One region of the Brevibacillus sp. AG genome, then DNA from elsewhere that is predicted to be linked to it. Evidence: a T-box and tRNA genes for the amino acid it is inferred to sense, from the RefSeq annotation. Region 1 holds a T-box; the other holds one or more tRNA genes.
The links. The T-box of region 1 lies ahead of glyQ (glycine--tRNA ligase subunit alpha). A T-box ahead of a tRNA ligase gene usually reads a tRNA of that ligase, here a tRNA-Gly.

Region 1 (7,413 bases):
TATGCTTGGAGATATCATCATCTCCGTGTCAAAAGCACAAGAGCAGGCCGAAGACTATGGCCATTCATTTGAACGCGAACTCGGATTTCTCACGGTTCATGGTTTTCTTCACCTTCTTGGCTACGATCATGGGACGCCAGAAGAAGAGAAGGAAATGTTTTCACGTCAAGAAAAGGTGCTGGAAGAAATCGGCTTGACGAGGTAGGAGATTACATTGAAGGAATGGCGACGATTGACTCGCAGCTTCGCCTATGCTCTACAAGGAATTTCCTATACCGTACGGACACAGCGAAACATGCAAATCCACGTAGCCGCAGCCATTGTAGTGCTGGCGGCAGCGTGGTGGCTGCAGATACCACGCAGCGATGTTTTGCTGGTCCTTTTTTCTATCGGTTTGGTCTTCTCCCTTGAGCTGGTAAATACCGCGATTGAAGCAGTCGTTGATTTAGCTTCCCCAGAATGGCACGCCAAGGCGAAGATTGCCAAAGATGTGGGAGCAGGAGCTGTGCTTGTGGCAGCGATCCTGTCCCTTCTCATTGGAGTCCTTGTATTTGGACAGCCACTGTTGCAAAAAGTATGGGGATAGTTTTTACTAGTAGAGAAGAAGAAATTTTTTCATAGCCAAATGAGGTACCGGACGGGTCATTCTAGTTGACCTTTCAGTCTGGTTTCTTCGTGTCTCATTGGACACATTCTGTTGTGAAATGATGTTAAAGATCAATCATATGAGGAATGATGAGAATGGATAAACAAGCATTATTAGCACAAGCAATCGAAGCTAGAAAGCTCGCTTATGTACCGTACTCCAAGTTTCAGGTAGGAGCAGCTCTTTTAGCTGAGAATGGCAAGGTTTATTTGGGAGGCAATATTGAAAATGCAGCGTACTCGCTGTGCAACTGCGCAGAGCGTACGGCTCTTTTTAAAGCGTACTCGGAAGGCGATCGGACTTACAAGGCATTAGCCGTTGCTGCCGATACGCCGCAAGCTGTATCACCGTGCGGGGCTTGCCGACAAGTCATGGCAGAGCTGTGCCCGCCGGACATGCCTGTATTTTTGACAAATCTCAAAGGCGACATTTTGGAAACGACAGTATCTGCCCTGCTTCCAGGCGCATTCACCAAGGAGGATTTACGTGGATAATCGCAAGACCAAGCAATCGTTTAAATCGGGCTTTGTTTCCATTGTGGGACGGCCAAATGTTGGAAAATCAACACTGTTGAATCATATTGTAGGGCATAAAATCGCCATCATGTCGAATAAGCCGCAAACGACACGTAATAAAATTACGGCTGTTCATACGACAGAAGAGGGTCAGATCATTTTCTTGGATACACCTGGTATTCATAAGCCGCAGTCCAAACTCGGAAACTACATGGTTTCCGTTGCCGAAAATACATTGAACGAAGTAGATCTTGTTCTGTTTGTTGTCGACGCAACAGAGAAACGCGGAGCCGGGGACGACTACATCATCGAGCGTCTGAAGCAGGTCAAAACGCCAGTATTTTTGGTCATCAACAAAATTGACAAGGTGCACCCGGAAGCACTGCTGCCGATTATTGATGATTATCGCAAATTGTATGATTTCAAGCAGATTGTTCCAATCTCTGCGCTAGAAGGAAACAACACAGGTTCATTGCAGGAGGCTATTTTGGGCGAAATGGAAGAGGGCCCCATGTATTATCCTGCGGATCAGGTGACAGATCATCCTGAGCGTTTTGTAGCAGCCGAGTTGATTCGGGAAAAAGTTCTGCATTTGACGAGAGAAGAAGTACCTCACTCTATCGCTGTCGTGATTGAAGAGATGAAGCGAGGCGAAAATGGTAAAACGCTTTACATTTACGCGGCCATTTACGTAGAGCGGGATTCCCAGCGCGGTATTTTAATCGGGCAAAAAGGTCAGATGCTCAAAGAAATCGGTCAACGTGCGCGCAAGGATATCGAGAGACTGATGGGGGACCAAGTATTTTTGGAGCTCTGGATCAAAGTGAAAAAGGATTGGCGCAACCAAGAGCGGATGCTGCGTAACTTCGGTTTCTACGACGAGCAATAATATTCCCATCGCGATGTGTTAATTTTTCCAAGGCATAGAATAACGGGCAAAGGTGATTCTAAGAAGGAAGTGGATAGACCCGATATAGGAAAGGATGATGCTCCATGCTTCGTGACTTTTCTTGGAGAGTTTTCGCTTCAACCGGTGACATCCATGCTTACCTTCTCTACCGTGATCACCATCAAACGGATGTTTCCAGCGAGGAAACCTCGTTTGATCTCGCCCAGGAAGAATTGGGTGACACGCAGGCATGCTTGTAAAGTGGGAAGGGATTGTCATTCGCAGTGTGGACTATGGTGAGTCCAGTAAAGTGATGACATTGTTTACCCGGGAGAACGGCAAATTAGGCGTGATGGCCCGTGGTGCCAAAAAAACCAAAAGCCGCATTGCCGCCGTCTCCCAGTTGTTTTCGCATAGTTATTATCTATGCAAGGCAGGACCCGGTACAGGAATGCCTGATCTCTCTCAGGGAGATATGTTGGATTCGTTCCGGGATATGCGGCAAAGCCTGACTGCTACGGCTTATGCTGCATACATAGCAGAACTATTGGATCGACTGACGCAGGAAAGGGAGCCGAATCCCTACTTGTTTCAGCTACTCCTTCATACGTTCCGCTATTTGGATGAAGGACGAGATGCTGAGATCCTGTGTCGTATTTTTGAGACCAAGATGCTAATTGTAGCGGGGATCTCCCCGCAGCTCACGGCGTGTGTAAACTGTGGCGAACAGCGGGAGCCCTATGCAATCAGTGTGGGACAGGGCGGCCTGCTGTGCCCAGTTTGCCAGCCTTCCGATCCGTATGCGATGGCAGTTACACCCTCTACCTGGAAGCTGTTACGGCTATTCCAGGTATTTGATTTGGAGCGGCTTGGTGACATTGAAGTAAAACCAGCTACACGCAACCAGCTCAAGCATGTGCTGCGGAGTTTTATGGACGAGTATCTGGATCTCAGGCTGAAAAGTCGAGCATTTCTGGAACAACTGGAGCGTATGGAAAGAATGACGCAATCCGATCAGGACTAATTGACATACGAATTTGTTTTCGTTATGATAAGAACCAAACTTGTATACCGAATGTTGCCATGAAGGAAAAGAGTAGTCGGCCACTGGCTGTGAATAGCGAATCGGGGGTAGTGAGAGCCCGATCACCATGCTGATGAAGGGCGTTCTGGAGCAATTTGATTGTAAGGTGGGCGAAGAAGTCATTCGCCAAGTAGGGTGGAACCGCGAGAATCCTCTCGTCCCTACACTGTCGCATCAGGCAGTGTAGAGGCGGGAGGTTTTTTTAGTTTCGACTTAAAGCCAAGTTCTAATAAGTTTAGAGGAGGAAAAAGCATGAAAATGACATTTCAAGACATCATTTTGACGCTGCAAAACTTTTGGGCAAAGCACAACTGTCTCATTGTCCAGCCGTATGACGTTGAAAAAGGGGCAGGTACGTTAAACCCAATGACCTTCCTTCGTTCCATTGGACCTGAGCCGTGGAATGTGGCATATGTAGAGCCTTCCCGTCGCCCGGCTGACGGACGCTATGGGGAAAACCCGAACCGTTTGTATCAGCATCACCAGTTCCAAGTAATCATGAAGCCTTCCCCGGACAACATTCAGGAGCTGTACCTGGAGAGCTTGCGCGAACTCGGAATCGAGCCACTGGAGCATGATATCCGATTTGTAGAGGACAACTGGGAGCACCCAGGGCTTGGCGCTTGGGGCTTAGGCTGGGAAGTTTGGCTGGATGGAATGGAGATCACACAATTCACTTACTTCCAGCAAGTGGGCGGTCTGGAATGTAAACCAGTGGCAGTCGAGTTGACTTACGGACTGGAGCGTTTGGCTTCCTATATTCAGGAGAAAGAAAATGTGTTCGATCTGGAATGGTGCAACGGGTATACGTACGGGGATGTATTCTTGCAACCAGAATACGAGCATTCCAAATACACATTCGAGCTGTCTGATGTCGACATGCTGTTCTCTCTCTACAATACGTATGAGGCAGAAGCGAAGAGACTGATGGCGGAGCGACTGGTTTACCCGGCTTATGACTACGTACTGAAATGCTCCCACACCTTTAACTTGCTTGATGCGCGTGGAGCCATCAGTGTGACGGAGCGTACTGGCTACATCGCTCGTGTACGTAATCTGTCTCGTGAAGTAGCACAAACCTACTATAAAGAGCGTGAGCGCCTCGGTTTCCCGCTTTTGCAAAAAGGCAACGCAGATGCTGCGGATCAAGTGAATCAGATGAAGGGAGAGGATACAAATGAGTAAGCGCGATCTACTTGTAGAGGTTGGTTTGGAAGAAATGCCTGCTCGTTTTGTCGCACAGGCAGCGGCACAATTCAAGGAAAAAGTAGAAAAGTGGCTGACTGCTGAGCGCGTGCCGTTCGATCAAATTACGGCATTGGAGACACCTCGTCGTTTTGCCCTGTTGATCAATGGATTGGCAGAAAAGCAGCCTGATCGCAATGATGAAGCGAAAGGCCCTGCACGCAAAATCGCACAAGATGAAGCGGGGAACTGGTCCAAGGCAGCACTCGGATTTGCACGAAGCAACAATGTTGAGCCTGACCAACTGTATTATAAAGAAGTAAACGGGATCGAGTATGTTCATGCGCGCAAATCCGAAGCGGGAAAACCAACTACCGAGCTGTTGCCGCAACTGGCTGAAGTGATCACCGGTATGAGCTTCCCGAAAAACATGCGCTGGGGCGCACGCGATTTGAAATACGTTCGTCCGATTCGTTGGCTGGTTGCTTTGTTCGGCGATGAATTGATCGATCTGGAGATTGCAGGCGTAAAAAGCGGACGCGTTTCTCGTGGACACCGCTTCTTGGGAACAGAGGTTACGTTGAATCACCCAAGCGAATACGTGAGCAAGCTGGCAGAGCAATATGTCATGGTGAATCCCGACGAGCGCAGAGCAGCCATTGTAGAACAGATTCATCGCTTGGAGAAGGAAAATGGCTGGACGATTCCAATGGACGAAGGACTTCTGGATGAGGTAGTCCATCTTGTAGAATATCCAACCGCTCTTTACGGTACGTTTGAGCAAGAATTCCTTTCCATTCCACGTGAGGTTTTGGTTACCTCCATGCGTGAGCACCAGCGTTATTTCCCTGTGGAAAACGCACAGGGTCAATTGCTGAATCATTTTGTGACAGTGCGTAACGGAGACAGCCGCGCTCTGGAAAACGTAGCGAAAGGAAATGAAAAAGTTCTTCGCGCACGTCTGTCTGATGCTCGTTTCTTCTACGTGGAAGACCAAAAACTGTCCATTGAGAGCTGCCTGAAACGCTTGGAGACAATCGTTTACCATGAAGAGCTGGGAACAATCGGTGATAAAGTTCGTCGTGTACGCAAAACAGCTGCGCAAATTGCAAGCAAGCTGGGTGTGAGCGCGGAAGAGACGAAACAAGTAGACCGCATTGCAGAAATCGCAAAATTTGACCTCGTTACCAACATGGTAGGTGAATTCCCTGAACTGCAAGGGATTATGGGTGAAGATTACGCGCGCAAAGCGGGTGAGTCCGACCTCGTCGCAAGTGGCGTATTCGAGCATTACCTCCCGCGTTTTGCAGGGGACAAAATGCCTGCTTCCGCCCAAGGCGCTATCGCCAGCCTGGCTGACAAGATGGACACGATCGTAGGCTGCTTCTCGATTGGGATTGTGCCTACTGGCTCACAGGACCCGTATGGTCTGCGCCGTATGGCAGCGGGGATCGTTACGATTTTGGTGGAGCGCGACTGGCAAATTTCTCTTGCTGACCTGTGGAATGCCGCGATGGAAGGCTATGTAGCACAAGGCGTAAACAAGAGAGCGGCAGAAGACGTGAAAAAAGACCTCGTAGACTTCTTCGCACTCCGTCTGAAAAACGTCTTGCAGGATCATGGCGTTCGCTACGATGTCATCGACGCCGTTCTTGCTGCTGACCTGACACTGGTTCCAGAGGTGCTGGCAAAAGCGAAAGCACTGATGGGAGCTGTACAAACAGAAGAATTCAAGCTGATTGTGGAGCAGTTTAACCGGGTGAACAATCTGGCACAAAAAGCGGAAGCAGACCAAGTCAGCGAAGCTCTGTTCGCAGAAGATGTGGAACGTGCTTTGTATCAGGCATTCCAAGCTGTTCAAAAGGATGTAGAGGGTCTGAAGGATCAAGAGAAGGTGCTCGCAACCTTGTCAACCTTGCGCCAGCCGATCAACGCATTCTTTGATAAGGTAATGGTCATGGCCGAAGATCAGGCTGTTCGTGCGAATCGTCTGGGGCTTCTCTTGCAGCTTTCTCGTGTGCTTTATCGCTACGCAGATTTTTCCAAAGTTGTATTCGCGTAAACAAAATAAAACCGGTGCCTTCGTCTGAAAATCAGGCGGGGGCACCTTTTTTCCGCGTGAAAGAAGGAATATCCCGTCGAATAGAGTAATACTAGGAAGAGGTAAAGACAGAACCGGGGTGATTGGTCATCGAGCTTACCAAACGACAAGAGCACATCTTACAGATAGTGAAGGATGACGGACCGATAACAGGAGAGCATATCGCGGAGCGGCTAAATTTGACTCGCGCGACGCTACGCCCTGATTTATCCATCCTCACAATGTCAGGATATCTAGAAGCCAGACCTCGGGTCGGGTATTTTTATGCCGGCAGACCCGCAAGCTCAGTCATAAGTGAACGGCTTCACAAGCTTCTCGTCAATGACTACAAGGCGGTACCGATCGTGGTTTCCGAATCCGCCTCGGCATACGACGCCATCGTTACCCTCTTTCTGGAGGATGTTGGCACGTTATTCGTCGTCAATCAAAAAGGATATTTGGCTGGCGTGATCTCACGAAAAGACCTCCTGCGGGCTTCTTTAGGCAATAAGACGCTGGAGGATGTACCGGTCAGCATTATCATGTCTAGGATGCCGAATATCATTACAAGTGCACCTGATGAGACCTTGTACGCAGCCGCCAAAAAGCTGATTGATTTTCAGATCGATTCTCTGCCTGTCGTAAGGCCGAGTGAGGAAGATCCGAAGCAAATGGAGCTGTTGGGGCGCGTCACCAAGACGACGATCGCGAAAGCATTTGTAGAATTGGGTAGCGAACCGAAAGTGTAGGAGGAGAAGCGATGCAAGGTAATCAGCAAGGACAGCTCATCTATGTAGTCTCAGACTCCATCGGCGAAACGGCCGAACTTGTCGTTCGCGCAGGAGCTAGTCAGTTTGATCGTTTTTTGTTTGATGTACAAAAGTATCCGTATATAGAAGACAAGGAATCGATTAACGAAATTATTGCTTCGGCAAAAGAATCGCGGGCAATGATTGTGTTCACTCTGGTCATTCCGGAGCTGAATGCGTATATTACACAACAAGCTGCTCTTCA
Region 2 (7,413 bases), on a different contig from region 1:
GCTCTTCCTATGTAGTCAAACAATTATTTATCACATACCCTTCTGCTCGCAATCATAGTAGGTAAAGATAGTAAAAAAGGAGGGATGACATGTGGATCAAGAAAAAGTAACCATCAAGATTAACGACAATGGATCAATTCGTGTTACTGGTGCAGTTGAATTGCTGGATGGAGCAGGCGACAAGTATGAAGTCGGTTCATCTTTTTCACTCTGTAGATGCGGTCAATCCGAGAAGAAACCGTTCTGTGATGGCACGCATAAAAAAGTAGGTTTTGAAAGTGCACCACGGGCAAAAGCATGATTTGAAAGAGCGCAGATGCGCTCTTTTTTCACTTATCGATCACTTATGATGTAAATTTGTTTCCTCATTGGTATAATTTTGAAGAACCACGGCATTTTTAGGAGAGCCGTCTTATTTTTCATGATTGTCCAGATTCTCTAACATTCCGCAAGCCAAGTTCTCGTTTTGATTGACGGCGTTTATTTTTTATACCTACAATAATGACATTCCGATCCCATACGCTTTGACGAAGAACGATCCTTCGTTCAGTTATGCCTGACAAAGTTAGGAGTTCACAACCATGTACGCACAAACAGTACGTTACGATCAATTTGGCGAACCCCATGAAGTATTGAAGGTTGAACAGCGGCTGATTGAACCTCTTAAACAAGATGAAATTTTGGTAAAAATGAGCGCACGTCCTATTAATCCTTCTGACGTCATTCCGATTCGTGGTGCCTACAAGCATCGCATCAACCTTCCCGCCATTCCTGGGTATGAGGGGGTTGGTACCGTTATGGATACAGGTCCTTTTGCTCCCCGCTCTCTTATCGGTAAACGTGTTCTGCCTTTGCGCGGTGAGGGTACATGGCAAGAATACGTAAAAACGACAGCCGAGCTAGCCATTGCGGTTCCCGATTCGATCCCAGATGATATCGCCTGTCGATTGTACATCAATCCCATCACTGCGTGGGTCATCTGCAATGAGACGCTTCAACTGTCTTCCCATCAGTTTTTGTTAGTCAATGCAGTCAACTCAGCCATTGGCCGTTTATTTATTCAGCTATCCGCTCTTTTTGGTTTTAAAGTGATCGCCATCGTCCGAAACGCAAGATATACCGAGGAGTTGATGCAACTTGGGGCGTGGCATGTCATCGACAGTTCACGTGTGTCTATTTATGATGCCATCATGAGTGTAACGAACGGACAAGGTGCTCATGCGTCTATTGATTCCATTGGCGGCCCAGATGGTTTAGAGCTGGCAAAGTCTACACGTGCCGGCGGGATTTTCTTATCGTTAGGCCTTTTATCGGGAGTTCAAGTGGATTGGTCGATCATTTCGAAAGAGCTTGGCGTTCTCCCTCAACTATTTTTATTGCGCCACTGGAATCAACGAGTTTCCGTGTCTACCTGGCACGAAACGTTTGAGAAAGTCATCGAGCTCGTTCAGAATGGGAAGCTCCTTTTAGCAGAGCCTGGAGAGAAATTTGCTTTGCATGATGTTAAAGAAGCAGTGCAATTTGCGGAGAGCCGTCAGCGTACGGGGAAAATCATCTTGCTGTAATTGGTCCTATACGGCTCTCGTTCTGTAGGGATGTACAAGTGGTTTACATAACATGAAGCCAAAAATGAGCGTATTCTCGCCCTTTTTGGCTTTGACGAAACATAGGAGGTCCTATGGCTAAACATGAAAAGATGTTTCTTAAAAATTATGAATCAAAAGCCTCTGAATATCTGAACGATAAAGAAAAAGCATCAAATCTCCTAAAAAAAGCAATGAAAAAAGCAGATAAAAAAGCGATCGGAGATGCTTGGGAGAATTTACAGCTCCTCTTTCATATTTTCGGGGATTGGACGAGTGGAAAATATCGAACAATCCCTGTTAAATCCATATTGATGATTATTGGCGGGATTTTATACTTTGTTTCACCCATAGACGCCATCACAGATTTTATTCCTGTTGCTGGTTTACTAGATGACGCGACAATCATAGGATTGGTGTTTCGACAAGTGAGCAGCGACCTTACTCTGTACAAAGAGTGGAAAGAAAAAGATTTTTTACAGGAATAGAGGAACAATCCATTCAATGGATAGTAGGAGAGTCTCTGTTCTCTCCTATTTTTTTATCCGAATGATTCTAGTAGAGCGAGGTACTTTGATGACGTTACCCGAGTATTTACATCATACATTTCCAACGTTATTGCTTAGACCACCCTTGTTTTATAGCTGGGATATTGGAATCCGTTTTGAGCTGGGGGTGAACTACGATTACCATAACGTTTATGAAAATTGCCCTTATTTACAGGGGGTTAATAGGCGAGCAATTACTTTATTTAAGACTTTACATGCACCTAACGATGACATCTATATTGTAGTGGATGTAAACGATTTTGGAGACGGTGGGGCTTTTAACCGTAAATTGAACGCCTTTTCCAAGTATGTGAAGAATAAATCACTTTTGTATAAGCTTAGGCAAAATACCATTCCTTATGTTTTTCCAGAAGACGATGAAAATGAAGTCTATCGAACGCATCGGTTCTTCTTGAAGTGTAAGACGTCGGACTTTGCCTATGTTCCCATGATAAAAGCAATCTCCCGTCAGGATATGGGATTAAAACCACGTATTTTTCATCGGGTCTACTTTATCAATACGAGCAAACATACCATCTTTCACATCTATGATGATCGAGGCTGTGATTTATTAGCCACTTCTCCTGAAACAATCAGAGGGATATATGACACCTATCCTCATTGGATATTAGATTATGACAGAGCCAAGATCGATCAGGTATTTTTGTAAATGAAATCAGTTACGGCAAAACATTTCCGGCAGAGCGATAGATGTCATACCACTCTTCTCGCGTCAAACGAATATGGGTCGCTTTCATGCACTCTTTCATTCGGTCGATATTCGTCGTGCCAATGACAGGTTGCATGTTCGCCGGGTGCCGTAGTAGCCAAGCGATGGCGATTGTTGTGTTGGATACTTCATATCTAGCTGCCATTTCATCGATTTTTTTGTTCAACTCAGGAAATTTCTCGTTCCTAAGGAAAGATCCTTCGAAAAATCCATACTGGAACGGCGACCAAGGCTGAATCGTAATATCATGCAGCCTGCAAAAGTCGAGTACACTGCCATCGCGGTTCACAGCCGAGTTGTTCTCCATATTGACGTTGAAGCCTTGCGAAATCATCGTCGCGTTCATAATGCTGAGTTGCAACTGGTTAGCGACGATTGGTTGCTTCACATACTTGTTTAACAACTGGATCTGCATCGGATTTTGATTGGAGACGCCAAAGTGGCGTACTTTACCCGTGCTTTCCAGAAGATCGAACGCTTCCGCTACTTCTTCCGGCTCGACAAGAGTGTCTGGGCGATGCAGCAGCAATACATCTAAATATTCCGTTTTTAGACGTTGTAGAATGCCATCCACAGCATTCAAAATATATTCTTTGGAAAAGTCGAACATGCCGGGCCGAATGCCACATTTCGATTGCAAAAGGATACGCTCACGAACGCTAGGGCTCATCTGAATCGCTTCTGCAAATACTTCCTCACATCTGCCCTTTCCATAAATATCTGCATGGTCGAAGAAATTCGCACCTTCTTCAAGCGCCGTTTGTACGAAGCGCTCCGCTTGCGGCTTGTCTAGTGACCCTATCCTCATGCACCCAATTGCGATGACTGGTACTTCTAACTTGCTCGTGCCGAGTGGTATGGTTCTCATGTCAAACCTCCGATTCTAATAAGTGGGTCGTGCGATAGAGCAAAGAGCCTTCCCCAATTACCTGGAAGGACTCTTTGTTTGGTGTAACTTCCCTGTACACCCGTGATTCTTCTATTTTCGGTAGTAATATTTCGCCCATTCGTTGATGATTTGTTTTCTCGTCTTCGCCTTCACCTTAGGGACATCGCTTGTCTCCCAATCTCGAATAGCCTCTCGAAATGACTTGTAAAACCAGAAATCATTAATAATCCATGAGCAAAAAATTTTTCGATACATGCGTCCCGCATGAATGCCAGAGCTGTATCTTCTTACAGCCTTACTTGCTAACCGTTTTGCAAACTTTTTACTTGGTCCAGTCTTGTCCTTTACAACCGGGAACTTCTTATAACTTCTACTCATCACTAACCTCCTTTTTGGGAAGTTAATGACCGTAATTCATCTCCTTCATCGCACACCCTCCTTCGGGTTTATCTACATGAAAATACTCATGAACCACTTAAAAGTTTCGCTTGTTCCGTGAAAATAAAGTTTTAGACTAGAAAATCAAGTACTAGACTGATGGTAAATTATTCAACTAATGGGCAAGGCATCTCCATTGTTCATGAAAGTAAACTTTCAAAAAAGGGGATATTAAGTTATTTGTGGAAATTCACCTAATGAAAAATATCTGGAGGAGATAAAATGAGTGACATGGTAATAAATGAAACGAGTCAAAAACTCGACATAGGCGGAGTTAAACTATGTTTTAAATATTATGGTGAAATAAGTGATTTTCCAACGGTGGTTTTTGATTCTGGTTATGGGTGCACATTAAACTACTGGAGTTCCATTAGTGCTGAAATTTCAAACCAAACAAGGATGTTCATTTATGATAGAGCAGGTATAGGTGAAAGTGAAAGTGATGAGAGACCTCGACATAGTCAGCAAATCATTGAGAATCTTAGAAGCTTACTTCAGAAAGCAAACGTGTCCCCCCCTTATGTTTTAGTCGGGCACTCTTTTGGGGGATTGAATGTTCGACTATATGCAAGTACATATCCAGAAGAAGTTGCCGGAGTGATTTTATTAGATCCATGTCATGAAGATCAAAATAGAATCATGGTTCCTTTATTTTCGGAAGAAGTTCAGGCAGAGTACTATAGTCAGTTTGTTCTTGAAGGCTCTATTCAAGAAATTGAAGAAAGCTTTGATCAAGCTCGAAAATCTAAATCACTTGGTAACAATCCGCTCATTGTCGTATCAGGTACATTACAACCTCATCATAATCCTAAATCTATGTCTGCTTGGATTGCATTACATAAGGAGCTTACTAAATTATCAACCCGTAGTAAGCATATAATTGTTAAAAATGCCGGTCATGCAATTCATATTGATCAGCCCAATGTTGTAGTCGATATCGTTAAAGACATGCTACTTTTATGTAAAGCTCAAAGTAATTGAGGTCATTCGTTCATCAGTGTTTTCTTTGATCGGATCAGTCTAAAACTTATTTGAACAAACAAGAAAAGAAAAGCCTTTGTAAGCAAAGGCTTTTCTACCATTTCATATGGAGCGGGTGATGGGAATCGAACCCACGCCGCAGGCTTGGGAAGCCGGAGTTCTACCATTGAACTACACCCGCATGATGTTATCGCATTCATTCCAACTGCTTCCAATTATATAACTGTCTGAATTGTTTGTCTAGTACATCCAATCGAATGGAGCCGTGCCACTCATGCAAGAAAAGACCGCCGGGTATCATCCCCGTACGGTCTTCTCTGCATGCTTTGCCATCAGGCATGCGCAAGTGTTTGCTCCGAAATAATTCGCCCACTCTCCATTTTCACTACCTGATCAGCAAGATGGAAGTAGCGATCGTCGTGTGTGATCGCAATTACACATTTGCCCTGTCTTTTCATTTCTGGCAGCAAGGATTCGTAAAAGAATTGACGATATTCTGGATCTTGGTCAGCAGCCCACTCGTCAAAGAGGAAAATCGGCTGATCTCTGACCAGACTGAGCATTAAGGCAAGACGCTTACGCTGCCCCGTAGACAGCTTCGTCGTGCTAAACGTTCCCGTTTCATCCACTTCTACTTTGTCAGCGATGCGAAGCACCTCTAAATGTTTGCTCACTTCTTCTTGCTTTGCTTGGTAATCGATTCCATACATCTTCTCAAACAGATAGAAATCACTGAAAATCGCGGAGAAGAATTCGCAGCGTTGATCAGCATTCACTTTTTGGCCGTTCATGAAAAACTCGCCCTCATCTTGCTCATACAATCCGGTAATCAGCTTGGCAAACGTTGACTTCCCGCTACCGTTCCCACCAACAATGAAGACGATTTCCCCTTTTCGGCAGGAGAAGTCCAGCGGGCCTACGGAAAACTCTTCGCCCTCTTTGTTTTTGTATCGGAAACGCACCTGTTCAGTTGAAAATGTCTCAAAGTCTTGCGTGTTCCGCTCAGCCAAGCTTTCCTCTTCTCTTCTCGTTTCCACTGATAACGAATCAAGCAGCGCGTTCAATCTCTGCCAGCTGATCTTGATCCGAATCAGCTCCGGTACCGCATTCAAAATACCGTGAACGGGCCCTGTCATATACAGGAAGACAAACACATAACTAATCAGCATTTCTTTTTGCAGGGAAGGGAAGAGAACCGGGAATAAAAAGGCAACCGTACCGATTACCACGACGAATAGCAATTCCCCAATCAAATACACGTTCACAAATTTAAATTGGCCCGCTGATTTCTTATGTCGATAGTCAGAGCAGCTTCTTTCCATGTCTTCTTCGAATTCTTTTCGTTGCGCCTGCGTTAGATACAGCTCCTTGAAGCCCCCGATCATATCGGTAATATAGGAGAAAAACACATTTTGGATGTCTCTGGTTTCCTCCCATACTTTGTTTGCAAAGCGACCTGCCAGCGTATACAAGCCTACCGCCACAAAAATGACAGCCAGACAAAACAAAAATCCGTATAGATCCAGCGAGCCTAGATAAATGAAGCAAAACACGAGTGTAACCGCACTAGTTAGTGCCACAACGACACTATTGGCGAACGTACTAATCGTTTCCGTATCATTATTTAACCCCGCATATATTTCACCGTTATCAAGTGTCTCGTACTTTTGATAAGGGGTCCGAAAAATTTTGCGGATCAGTTCCATTCTTTTTTCGTATACGATTTCATTTGTGATCACAATCAATCGGCTACGCATCATTTTCTCCCCGACGATATACAACAAGATACCCAGGAGAAAATACAGGAAAATGGATGCATGAAACTTGTTTGTAGAAGTGAGCGCCAGATTGATCATAAAAATAATCAGCGCATTCCCAAATCCGCTGATCAGCCCCTGTATGACAATAGAGGTCATGGATGTTTCTTGCGATTTCGGGAACAAGCGGGTGAGTGTGATGTAGACATTAAACAGAACGAGTCCTGCCACCAATGCGTACATAGCGTAAAAAATGGTGATGGGAAGCCAAACCTCGATGAACGACCATGGTAAGCCCATAAAAAAAACATCTGGCAAGTAGTATAAGGCGGCTGTCAAAACACTTCCCATGACAACAAATGCAACGAAGGATGCCAGACAGATTCGCCCCGCATTCGCGGCGAGTTTTCGTTCGCCTCGATATACTTGCACGAAAATCTGCACGATCGCCCCACCAAGTACCAACAAAAGGATACCAAGGATCACG

Region 2: it encodes a tRNA-Gly, which carries the amino acid that the T-box ahead of glyQ (glycine--tRNA ligase subunit alpha) is inferred to sense. The anticodon was not compared.

The regions. Positions count from the first base shown of each region.
Region 1 covers NZ_JAQMYO010000013.1:112,763-120,175, forward strand. The annotation lists gene ybeY (rRNA maturation RNase YbeY) at 1-205, shown strand, start outside; gene POF51_RS27170 (diacylglycerol kinase family protein) at 215-586, shown strand; gene cdd (cytidine deaminase) at 742-1,140, shown strand; gene era (GTPase Era) at 1,133-2,050, shown strand; gene POF51_RS27185 (YqzL family protein) at 2,155-2,310, shown strand; gene recO (DNA repair protein RecO) at 2,301-3,074, shown strand; T-box leader at 3,125-3,300, shown strand; gene glyQ (glycine--tRNA ligase subunit alpha) at 3,393-4,319, shown strand; gene glyS (glycine--tRNA ligase subunit beta) at 4,312-6,381, shown strand; gene POF51_RS27205 (helix-turn-helix transcriptional regulator) at 6,504-7,148, shown strand; gene POF51_RS27210 (pyruvate, water dikinase regulatory protein) at 7,160-7,413, shown strand, end outside.
Region 2 covers NZ_JAQMYO010000001.1:170,008-177,420, reverse strand. The annotation lists gene POF51_RS00675 (CDGSH iron-sulfur domain-containing protein) at 92-301, shown strand; gene POF51_RS00670 (zinc-dependent alcohol dehydrogenase family protein) at 582-1,565, shown strand; gene POF51_RS00665 (YkvA family protein) at 1,679-2,071, shown strand; gene POF51_RS00660 (DUF3885 domain-containing protein) at 2,160-2,801, shown strand; gene POF51_RS00655 (aldo/keto reductase) at 2,812-3,729, opposite strand; gene POF51_RS00650 (hypothetical protein) at 3,841-4,128, opposite strand; gene POF51_RS00645 (alpha/beta fold hydrolase) at 4,411-5,169, shown strand; tRNA gene POF51_RS00640 (tRNA-Gly) at 5,277-5,350, opposite strand; gene POF51_RS00635 (hypothetical protein) at 5,366-5,515, opposite strand; gene edeA (cyclic peptide edeine export ABC transporter EdeA) at 5,502-7,413, opposite strand, start outside.